DNA from 2 places in the Dyadobacter sp. HNCC25DJ184 genome. Region 1 is predicted to be linked to the other one. Evidence: riboswitches for the same ligand, from Rfam matches in the RefSeq annotation. Region 1 holds a riboswitch; the other holds the start of a gene.

Region 1 (5,944 bases):
CATAACCTTTTGGAAAACATCAACCCCCGTTTCTTCCACCGAACCTAAATTTCCGATTCCCGCATTATTGATCAATATGTCTATGGAACCAACGTCGGCCAGCATCTTTCCCAAGGCTTCTTGAACGGAAATATCACTATCGACGTCTAGCGCGATAACGGATATCGGAAGGTTCTCTTTTGACGCAAGTTCAGCCAGTTCAGGCGAATTTTGAGGCGCGCGCATGGTGGCATATACGGTGTGACCAGCTTTTGCCAGCAATTTGGCTGTTGCTAGGCCGATACCGGTACTGCAACCTGTAATGAGAATGTTTGACATAACGAGGCTGGGTTTGAGTATTTAATTAACGATAATCTGACTGATCTGCATAACTGCTTCTACATCCGTGAATTTTGGGATGTCGCCCAGAAGCTCGGCTCCATGAGTCGCCAGTGCGTTTTGAAGCGCTTCTATGTTTTCAAAATTCAATCTTGCAATCATGGCATATGCTGGAGGGCTGTCCGGAGCCGCTCCGGCAATACCCTGTTCGAGGTCAATGCCGGTTAATCCCATTGGCCCTAATCGTTGTTTAACAAGAGGCGTATGCCTGGCGAGGTAATAATCAAGATCGAAATTACTGTTTGCGGTTTTGGGATAAAGAACAGTGAGGCAGATCATATGAAATAAGGGTTTGAGGTATGGAGAAACTTCAACGATAAAGGAGGGTTTGCAGTTGTTGACTCTGTTGTTTAATTCAATTTAGTATGTAACTCAAGTCTATTAATTCCTTTTCTATTTCTGATTAACAGGATCTGGCTTGTTTCGAAAATTGTAGGAAAAATAATTAGTCAACTAAATATATTATTAGTGACAAAATGCCAGATTTTTCTCAACTCCTAACAAGTCATAAATCTTCATATATATAGTTACAGAAGCTATATATCAGTTACTTTATTAAAGTTTTTTGTCTCGTATTTCTAAAATTTAATCGGATTAAGAGGTGGATTCTAATAATGGAAAATCAATAATATTTGTGACCATTTTACGAATAAATATAGACTAAATAATGTAATATTCTACAAACAATTATTTATTGGTATATTTATTTCCTAAATAATTTAAGGTGACAAATATTGAGTGATTGATGGTTTTTGAAATCTCTTTTTTAGAGAAAAGTAGATATGATTGAAAAGCGATTTTCAAACAAAGAATTGCAGAAAGACGGGCTAGGATATTTTTGTTTTAGAGATCGATATCAACACACCGCCAGCGACGATGAGTGTCATTCCGATGAGCATGAAAGTAGTTGGTATAGCTTCACCCATCATTAAGCCCAGCAGTGTAGAAAACAGGATATTGGAATAGCCGACAGCTGCAACCCTTCCGGCTTTGTCGAAGGTGAAAGACTGAGTGAGCATTTTTTGTCCCATCAAGGCGGTTAAACCGAACGCAGTCAGCCCTGCCCATTGACCAATATTTTGCGGCCAGCGGAAGGTTCCTATCAGAAAACTCAGCGCAGGCATAGGAAAGTAGGTACCGACCAGCATGGATAGAACCGGCATCAATATACCGCTGAGCATAAATGAAAGAATGATGGCGCGTGTGTCATAAATCTGTCCAAGTTGGCGAATGGATAAATAGGAAACCGCAGTCAATAATGCATTTCCCAGACCAAGCGCGTGGTCTTGCAAAGACATCGACAAATCCGGACGGAAAATGAATAGTATTCCTGCGAAACCAATAAATATCGCGATCCATTCTTTACTATTCAGTTTTTCACCAATAAACATCCAGGAAAAAAGTGCCAGAAAGATAGGGTAGGTATATTGATAAGTCGATGCTCGCCCCAATCCCAAGACCTGAATGGCATAAAAAAGCATGTATAAGGACAACGTTCCGACAACGCCACGGAAAACAAGCAAGCCAAATTTTCCACCAGTTTTTTGTTCAAAAGGTCGTCTTCTCACGCTCGCGGCAATAAAAATGACGCCGACGATATTCCTGAAAAAAACCAATTCTGCGGTGTGAAATTCTTTTCCAAGCCATTTTGATATTGCCGAAGTAAGCGCGAAGAAAAATGCAGCTCCCAGCATTAAAATAATGCCTTTTTGAGAAGCTGAAACAGAATTTCGCATGGTAAATAGGGAGGCCAAATGGGGGTCTTTTTTGCAAAGATATCCTTTTGATCCATACAATTCTGATAAATCGAGTTGTTGCTCGGGCTACAAATGATGCAAATTGACTACCTTTGTCACGTTGGTGCCTAAGTCCCTGTCGGGGACGAAATGGCTTAATAGGGAATACGGTGTAAAACCGAAGCTGTCCCCGCAACTGTAAGTCTGAACAGAATTGTTATCAATCCGCAAGCCACTTGAAGGGTATCCAGATGGGAAGGCAAGGTAACAAAAGACGAGCCAGGAGACCTGCCACTAAAATCGTGTATGTTCCTTCGGAGGAAAGGTGTACCTGTTATTCGCAATTCAATCGTTTGGTTTTGAGATTTGGTGTCACCTTACGCGTGTGCTGTCATACGACTTTTTTGATGTGCCTGTCGTTTTCGGCGTTCGCTCAAAAGGATACTTTATGGCTCAATACGGTCAATGTCAAGGGTTTTTCAACTCAAAAATATATGGCCGGGTTGAAAGTTCAGACCGTCGATTCTACGATTCTGAAGCAATTCAGGTTTCAGAATATCAGCGACCTGTTGCAATATAACTCACCGATCGTTTTTCGGAATTATGGACCGGGGCAACTCAGTACTGTGTCGTTTCGTGGCACTTCGTCAAATCATACAGCGGTGCTTTGGAATGGTGTGAATATCAATTCTCCATCCTTGGGTCAAACGGATTTTTCGACGATCCCGGTCGCTGCTTTTGACAAATTAGCAGTGCAATATGGCTCGTCGGCCAGTTTGTTGGGAAGTGATGCCGTGGGCGGAAGTATTTTATTGGGAAGCGGGGCCACTTCTACAGATTTCAAGGTTTATGGTGGCGGACAGTTCGATAGCTTTCTCAATCATCAGTTTCAGGCTGGAGCGGGATATGGAGCTAAAATCAGCGAAGAATGGACGTTTTCCGGAAAAACCGCTCTTAATTATAGCGGACTGGTCAATCATTTCGGATATAAAGAGAGAAACAATACCCCTGTTTTGCCTTCAGAGACTTTTCAAAAAGGACTTGTTCATGATATGTTTTTCAAGTCCAAAAGCGGGGATGAAATTTCTGCACATATATGGCTGGCCGATAATGAGTTAACATTGGTGCCGGACGATACGGCTGGTCGGGAATTAACAAAAACCAGTGCATACAGGACCATGCTTGAATATCGAAAAAGCGGTTTTTCGGCAAGATCGGCCTGGGTGCGGGATATTATTGATTACGGTCGCGGAAATTATCAGAATCTGGACCATGCCGTTACGGACCGTTATATCAACGGCGCCGATTACGAATTCAATCAAGCCATTTTCGGCGGTATTCAAGTCAATATGCGGGGTGGAGCGACCTGGACTAACTATCGCGCCAGAATAGAGGGTTATACAAAGCCGTTGATTACCGAAAACAGAGCAGATATGTTCTTTCTGACCCGATTTGTGATTTCATCGCGGGTAGTGTTTTCCGCCAATTTGAGAAAAGCTTTTATTACAGCATATAGTCCGCCTCTCACGCCTTCATTCGGAGCGGATGTTACCTTATTGAGATACTCGGACTATACGTTGAAACTGCGCGGCTCTGTAGCCCGTAGTTTCCGTTCTCCAACATTGAATGAACGATATTGGAGTGAGCTTGGAAATCCGGACATTCGGCCGGAATCCGGGTGGAATAAGGAGGTTGGACTGGAAGACAAATATGAAATCTCGAATAATCAGGTTTTAACAACATCTTTGACGGCATATCACAACAGGGTTAAGGACTGGACTTACTGGAACCCGGCCAAAAACTTTCACGTTGAAAACCTTCAGCAGGTTTTGGCAAAGGGAATTGAAGTTCAGGCAGGTTGGTCGTTGCGGGAGAATGATTGGAAAACTGGACTAAGTGCTTTCTATAGTTTCACCAAAACTGTGCAGGAAAAGGCCTACGACAATTATTCAGTTGACATTGTAGGAAACCAATTGCCCTTTGTGCCATTTCACAATCTTGGAGCAACTGCTGACGTTCAGTTTAAAACGCTTAAGCTGACGATTCAGACGCAGTCCAGCAGCAAAAGATATACCACTTTCGATAATACGACTTTTCTAAAAAGTTACGGTTTGGTCAATGTTTTGGTTGAAACCACCTTTGTTTTCAACAAGATAAATTTGCAGACGGGAGGGCAAATTAACAATATCACCAATACGTTTTATCAGAGTGTGAGAGGCAACGCAATGCCCGGAAGGAGTTTTGCGATAAGTGCCGTCGTGAGTTTTCGAAAATCTTAAATCACCCATAATTACGAATCAATAATCAGTACAATTATCTATATCATGAAAAAACAATTAGTTAAGATCCTTTCACTCACCGCATTGTCATTTGTAGCCTGGTCTTGTAGCCAGAGCGATCCGGAGCCGGAAGGGGATTTTGCAAAAGGAGTTTTTGTAATTAATGAGGGAAACTTTTCGCAAAATAATGGAGCAATTTCGTTCTTCACCCGCGAACTAACTGCTCTGAATGCAGATGTATTCAATTCTGTAAATGGAGCTCCATTTGCTGGTGGAGCCCAGGGATATACTGTTACAGGATCGTACGGTATTATTCTTGTAGATAATTCGGCTGCAGGACTTGACAAAGTACAGCTGGTCGATCCTAACACATTCGAAACTTTGGGAACTATCGCCGCGCCGGATATTGAAAATCCACGTGAAGTGGTTGGTGTTAGTGGAACCAAGGCATATGTTTCTTGCTGGGGAACCAACGCAGATTATTCCTATTCAACAGGCTATGTGGCTGTAATTGATCTCGCTTCAAAGAAAGTGACAAGCAAAATCGCCATACCGGGAGGGCCGGAAAATATCGTAGTTTTTAGCGGTAAGGCATATGTGGGTAAAACGTCATACGGGTCTTCCAATTCGTTAGCTGTCATCAACACGACTACTGATGCTGTTGAAACAAACATTACTACTGCCGGCGGAGCTCCGACACCAATCGGAATTGATGCCGACAATAAATTGTGGATTGGTGCCGGAATTAAAGCATATCGTATCAATCCTTCAGACAATCAAATTGAAGGTACGCTGGATATCGGAACTGATCCGAGCAAATCGGCAGGGAATTATGCGTTGAGCGCAGACAAAAAGACTGTGTTCTTCACACTTACTTCTTACGATTCTAACTATAATGCACATGGAGCAACTTATAAGTTCGGAACGAACGACACCGCCATTAGTTTGACCACTCCCGTGATCAATCGGCTGTTCTCCGGATTGGCGGTTGATCCGGCGCAGGGATTGCTTTACGCAGGAGTAACCCCTTCCTACACTCAAGCCGGATATGCCGTGAGATATAGGACAGATGGTTCGGTTGTAGATTCTGTAAAAGTAGGTGTTGTACCAACAGGATTCTATTTCCGATAGTATCTATTAGCCATGAATTTATAAAACAGAAAAGGCTCCCGTAGGAGCCTTTTCTGTTTCTGGATATTGTATATTTTATTTGAAAAATCCTTGCGGATCAGGCATTTTCGCTTTCAATTGGTCGATAAAATCAAAACTAATTTGTTGGAAATCCAGCATTCTTCCCTTATGAAGATGTTGCCAGGATTTATCAAACTCGCCCGTATTGTAGTAAACCGACGCCAGATTGTATTGTCCCAGGGCATAAGTTGAATCAACTTCGGTGGCATGAACCAACAGATTTTTTGCTTCATCCAGCTCCTCCGGTCTCTTCGTTAAGCTATATAGCTTCATATCAACTGTAGAAAGATCCACCAGTAAAGGCACATTGTCTCCCTGGATGTTAACCCCTTTTGAGAGCATTTCTTTCGCACGGATCCA
Region 2 (5,944 bases), on a different contig from region 1:
ATCGGCCCGATTTACTATCTGATATTCATTTTTTGGTAATGCAATTAACCATTAAAACCAACAGATTACAATTTCACAAGATCATTCCAGCATTTATCAATTTTGAACAAAAATCCTGCCATAGATTTTGCAACCCATCGTAAACACGCCCCTCTATTGGCAAGCTTTTATTAGAAAAATATTACAATTCCGGGTTCGTTTTTGTACATTACAGTTGAACTTCAAAATCATCAAACATTCTTCATCTCAAAATCAACCATGATTAACTTCCGCACAATTCTTTTTCATATTGCCATTTTGCTGTGTGTCAGCGCATTTATTTCCTGTAAAAAAGATCAAAACAACCAGACAGAAATCGAAACAGACTCGCTTTCAGCAAGTACTTCCGACTCCGTTTCCGGCGACTCTATTGCTGCCGAATCAGCGATTTCCATTTTCAACAGCACCCTTGATTCCGTATATCAGAACGGAGCTAAAAATGTTTTGTCTGCTTTGATCACCGGCCACGAACGGGCTCGCCAGCGAACCGGCTTTGTGGTCAATTCAATATATGATATTCCGGACAGCCTTGTCCGCAAAAAGCCGTTTCTGCTGCTTACCGATATCGACCTTGCACAATCTCCGGAAAAGATTTTTGACATGAGAGAATCCATGTTTGTGCAAATGGCGAGTCCCGCCTGTCTGCTGAATCAAAAGCTCGTAGCTGTAATGGAATATGCGGTTAATTACAGCGGCACAAAAGTGATCGTCGTGTTGGCGAACGGCACCAGTCGTATCATTGGAGCTGCATGTGATCATGTGCAGACCGACAATTTCGGGATCATCAATGAGGAACTAGCCAAAGCGATGAACACCACCCAGGAATTTGCAGATCGGTCGTCAGCAAACAAAAACTATATCAGTCAAATCGCTCAAAACCAGGCTAAACTTTCAGCCAATCAGATTCTAACCCTTAGCCCCATGCTAAAGTCCCTCGAATCAAGCGGCAAGATCGTCATCAAAAGTGCGATATATAATGCGGACGGTACTGTAAAACTGCTCGACTAACCTTCCCTCAAAAACACTCAAATCAGAACGCATGACTATATTATTAAATGCGGAAACCATGTTTCAATTGCCTTTGAGCAACCCTGTGTTGATCTTCTCACTGGTATTGTTCATTATCCTTTTCGTCCCCATTCTTTTAAATAAAATCGGAGTTCCATATGTGATCGGGCTTATACTAGCCGGCGTTGTCATCGGCGAACATGGGCTGAATCTTTTGCGGCGTGACAGTAGTATTGTGCTTTTCGGAACGGTGGGCCTGATCTATATCATGTTTCTGGCAGCCCTGGAAATTGATATGAAAGAGTTCAAAAAGAACAGTAAAAACAGCTTTATATACGGGCTGTTCACTTTTTCATTTCCGATGCTAGTCGCTTCGCCCGCAGCATATTATATACTTGATTTCCCATTGATCACCAGTGTGCTGTTCGGAAGTATGCTCGCTTCTCATACGTTGATCGCCTATCCCGTTGCGGCGCGATATAACGTGCATAAAACAAAAGCAGCGACTATAGCAGTTGGCGGGACAATCATCACCGATATCCTTTCACTTTTGGTACTGGCTGTTATTGCCCGTATGAGTCAGGGGGAAATCAATCAGGCTTTCTGGATACAGCTCGGGGTTTCCGTTGTGGTTTTTGCACTGATCGTCTGGTTTGTTTTTCCAATTATCGCGAGATGGTTTTTCAAGCGGTTTGATGACAACATATCCCAATATATTTTCGTGCTGGCATTGGTGTTCCTTGGCGCATTTTTGGCAGAACTAGCTGGAATTGAGGGTATTATTGGTGCATTTTTAGCTGGACTGGCATTAAACCGATTAATCCCGCACCATTCTCCGTTAATGAACCGAATCGATTTCGTGGGCAATGCGCTTTTCATTCCTTTCTTCCTGATTGGTGTAGGTATGTTGGTGGATTTAAAGGTACTTTTCAAAAGCGCCGAAGCATTAAAAGTGGCTGGAATTATGACTTTGGCGGCTTTGATATCCAAATATATCGCTGCCTGGATCGGACAAAAGACTTTTAGCTTGAACAAAAACGAGCGAAATCTGATGTTCGGATTAAGTTCAGCGCGGGCCGCTGCTACCTTGGCCACAGTTTTGGTAGGATATAATATCATTTTAGGGCAAAACGAAATGGGTGAGCCGATCCGCCTGCTCAACGAAGACGTCCTGAATGGCTGTCTTATCATGATTTTAATTACCTGTTCCATTGCATCCTTTGCAACCGGACAAGCTTCTGCGAAGTTGGCACAGGAGCAGGAGGATGGTGACCGTGAGGCAAGTAATACCGATTCCAGAAATACGCTCATTGCTGCATCGAAAGAATCTACCATCGATTCGATGATTGAGCTGACATTGTTGATGCATCCCAAAAAAATGGACAGCAACGTCTTTGCACTGTCAGTAATCAGTTCCGATACACTGGATCGCGAAAGCGAGGAGCGGCGTCTCAAAACTTATCAGAATAAGATGGTGAGTATTGCCGCGGCCACGGACGTAATTCTGACCCCTCTGATTCGATATGATGTCAATTTTGTTTCCGGAATCCAGCACACACTGGAAGAAAAAAGGATCCATGAAGTGGTGCTTGGGCAAGATTCTCATGAATTATCCGGACTCTCGGCGACAGGAATTAAATCTCAGAAATTGCTCGATAAATGTCCTCAGATCGTATACCTGATTCATGGTATGCAGCCCTTGAATACAGTTCGTAACATGACCGTCGTGTGCTCAGATAAGTTGGAATACGAGCCTTCCTTCCAGATTTTGATGGAACGTGTAATAACAATTTCTAAACAACTTGATTCAGATATTCATTTTTTCAGCACAAAAAATACGTTAAAAACAATTAATCAATATCAGCAGGACAATAAGGGGCCGGATGCAAAATATACCGTTTTCAACAATTGGAGCGATTTTCTGATCTTGTCTCGCGAGGTGCAGAAGGAAGATTTGTTCATTGTCATTTCAGCGCGCCCGGGGAACGTTAGCTTCCATCCCAAACTCAACGACGTACCACGTCACCTGGCCAAATATTTTGATCGCTATAACTATTTACTGATATACCCAGAACTTCAGTCCGAGTTTTCATCAAGCCCAATCAATGAATTTGAAAGAACCGGCGAGCTTTTTCAACAGGGAATCAGCCAGCTGGAAAAAACAGGTGGGAAGCTGAAGAATATCTGGAGGCCGGGGAATTGATTATTAAGGACAATGGAGGAAAGGGAAGAAGGGGGGAAGGGGCGCCAGAGCCATTTTTCATCTCTTCGGGATTTCGCCAAATGATATAGCCTATAATTTGTCAATTACTCGATTTGAAAAAGCCTGAAAGGTCGATATGATTATTTCAATACATGTAAAACTAACCCCTGAGAACTGAAACCTAACACCTAAACAATTACCTTTGCCCCATGGCCGTAAAACTGTTTTTACGTTAAAAGGGAATACCGGTGAAAATCCGGAACAGTCTCCGCTGCTGTAACTCCTTTAAAAATGACTGACTATATATGCCACTGTTGAAAAAATGGGAAGGCTGTCAGCCACGGGAGAAGTCAGAAGACCTGCCTGCAAACACTTTAATCATTGCTTTCGGAGGAAAGGCGACTGAAATTTATGATCTTACAAGAATCACGGTCGAATAACGGCCAGAATGCTCATTTTCGAAAAGTGGCATCAGGTTTTGTCATTGCCATATTCCTGATATCTTCGATTCTGGCCGGATGCCAGTCACAAACTAAATCCCAAAATCCGGAAGAAAAAACCACGGATTTTTACAAAGAACAGGTTAAAATAACGCACGCTAAAGGATTCACTGTCAAATATTTTGACAAATATAAACTGGTGGATATTATCAACCCTTTCGCCAAATCTGCTGATACAGTCAAGTATATATTGCTCGAACGGGGAACTGAACGGCCGGCAGGGTATACAGGTCGCCAATTGATCGAGATTCCGATTCGAAGTATGATCGCCATGTCATCGATGCATATCGGAATGTTAAAATTTCTGGAAGCAGAAAATATCCTCACCGGATTGGGAGATCTTCAATATGTATATTCCCCTACCGTTGTGAATCTGATCAAAGAAGGGAAAATTGCGGGAATTGGTAAAAACAACGGTATCAATCAGGAAAAACTGATATCCCTGCATCCCGATCTGTTTATGGTAATGGGAAGTCCGGGTGCTCAAAAGGAAAATTATCCCGTATTGAAACAAGCGGAAATACCGGTGCTCTCCAATTCTGAATGGGGCGAATCCACTCCACTTGCACGAGCCGAATGGGTGAAACTGATGGCTGTTTTGCTTAACAAAGAAGAACTTGTCAACACAAAATTCGCAAAAATAGAGACCGAATATCAGAAGCTTCAAAAACTCGCTGCTCAGTCAAAATCAAAACCTACAATATTATCTGGTCTGAACACTAAAGACACTTGGTATCTGCCTTCGGGACAAAACTACATGACTGCCTTTTTTATCGATTCCGGAGGAGCTTATCCATGGACAAAAGAGACCGGGACCGGCAGTTTTTCTCTCAATTTTGAAGCCATTTATCCATATGCACTGACCGCCGACGCATGGTTAAATGTGGGTTTTAACCCGATGGATACCAGGCACAGTATTCTCCAGATGGATTCTCGCTACAGCGATTTCAAGGCTTTCAAGAGCGGGAGTATTTATAGCTACAATAACAAAGTGAATGCCGCCGGATCCAACGATTTTTTCGAATCAGGCATGATGGAGCCGGAAGTAGTTTTGGCGGATCTGATAAAAATTCTTCACCCTGATCTTCTGCCAGACCACCAGCTCGTATATTATAAACAGATCCGATAGGCTCCACGATTTTGACCCAAGTCATGCAACGAAATGGTATTTTTCATCAACTCCAGCTCCTTATCTTATTGATATTGGCGCTGTTATGCTTTGGTGCGGATATTCTGACGGGCTCCGTCGGCATTCCTGTGAAGGATGTGTTTTCGATCATTTTCGCGGGAGATCATACTAACACTGCATGGACTTTGATCATTGAAAAAATCAGAATTCCAAAAGCCATTACAGCCGTTTTGGCAGGAAGCGCATTATCTGTTAGCGGGCTGCAGATGCAGACATTATTCAGAAATCCGTTGGCTGGTCCTTCCGAACTGGGGATCACCGCCGGAGCTGCTTTAGGCGTGGCCGTGATTATGTTGGGAGGAGCGAGCTCAGGGATATTCACGATCCGGGAATTGGGTATTTCTGGAAGTTGGCTGGTCATATTAATGGCTTCCTGTGGTTCAGCTGGCGTATTGATGGTTATTCTATTGATATCGAGACGTGTTCGTGACAATGTCATCTTACTAATTGTCGGCATTATGGTCGGCGCCATTACGTTGTCAATTGTGAGTATATGGCAATATTTCAGCGCACCCGAACAGCTCCAGGAGTATATTATGTGGACTTTCGGCTCTCTGGGCGGCGTTTCTGGCGAACAATTATATGTCCTTGTATTGATCGTTTTGCTGGGTTTGATACTGTCTTTTGCTGCTTCCAAATCTTTGAATGCGTTGCTTTTAGGAGAGAATTATGCTCGAACAATGGGGCTATCTATCAGAAAATCAAGACTGCTGATTTTGTTTAGCACTAGCATATTGACCGGAAGTATTACGGCATTTTGTGGCCCAATCGGTTTTATCGGAATCGCAGTTCCGCATTTGGCCAGAACTATATTAAAATCTTCGGATCATAAAATACTGATTCCAGGGTGCTGTTTACTGGCTGTCTCTTTGATGCTGATATGTGATATTTTATCTCAATCGGCAGGAGAAACTTCGGTATTGCCTATCAATGTCATCACATCGCTAATCGGTGCACCTGTTGTGATTTGGGTTATCGTTCGCCTCCAACGCCTGAAACAAAGTT

Evidence for each region. Region 1 has a riboswitch for cobalamin ahead of AC1XUD_RS08600 (TonB-dependent receptor plug domain-containing protein). Riboswitches for the same ligand answer to the same signal wherever they lie in the genome.
Region 2: linked by a shared signal. The riboswitch ahead of AC1XUD_RS21045 (ABC transporter substrate-binding protein) and the one ahead of AC1XUD_RS08600 (TonB-dependent receptor plug domain-containing protein) in region 1 are both predicted to bind cobalamin.

Annotation. Positions count from the first base shown of each region.
Region 1 covers NZ_JBXHAQ010000004.1:396,989-402,932, reverse strand. Annotated here, with positions in the region: gene AC1XUD_RS08615 (SDR family oxidoreductase) at 1-318, opposite strand, end outside; gene AC1XUD_RS08610 (EthD family reductase) at 340-657, opposite strand; gene AC1XUD_RS08605 (DMT family transporter) at 1,206-2,114, opposite strand; cobalamin riboswitch at 2,220-2,424, shown strand; gene AC1XUD_RS08600 (TonB-dependent receptor plug domain-containing protein) at 2,522-4,393, shown strand; gene AC1XUD_RS08595 (YncE family protein) at 4,439-5,524, shown strand; gene AC1XUD_RS08590 (tetratricopeptide repeat protein) at 5,600-5,944, opposite strand, start outside.
Region 2 covers NZ_JBXHAQ010000015.1:147,560-153,503, reverse strand. Annotated here, with positions in the region: gene AC1XUD_RS21055 (carbonic anhydrase) at 259-1,047, shown strand; gene AC1XUD_RS21050 (cation:proton antiporter) at 1,079-3,250, shown strand; cobalamin riboswitch at 3,444-3,631, shown strand; gene AC1XUD_RS21045 (ABC transporter substrate-binding protein) at 3,662-4,879, shown strand; gene AC1XUD_RS21040 (iron chelate uptake ABC transporter family permease subunit) at 4,903-5,944, shown strand, end outside.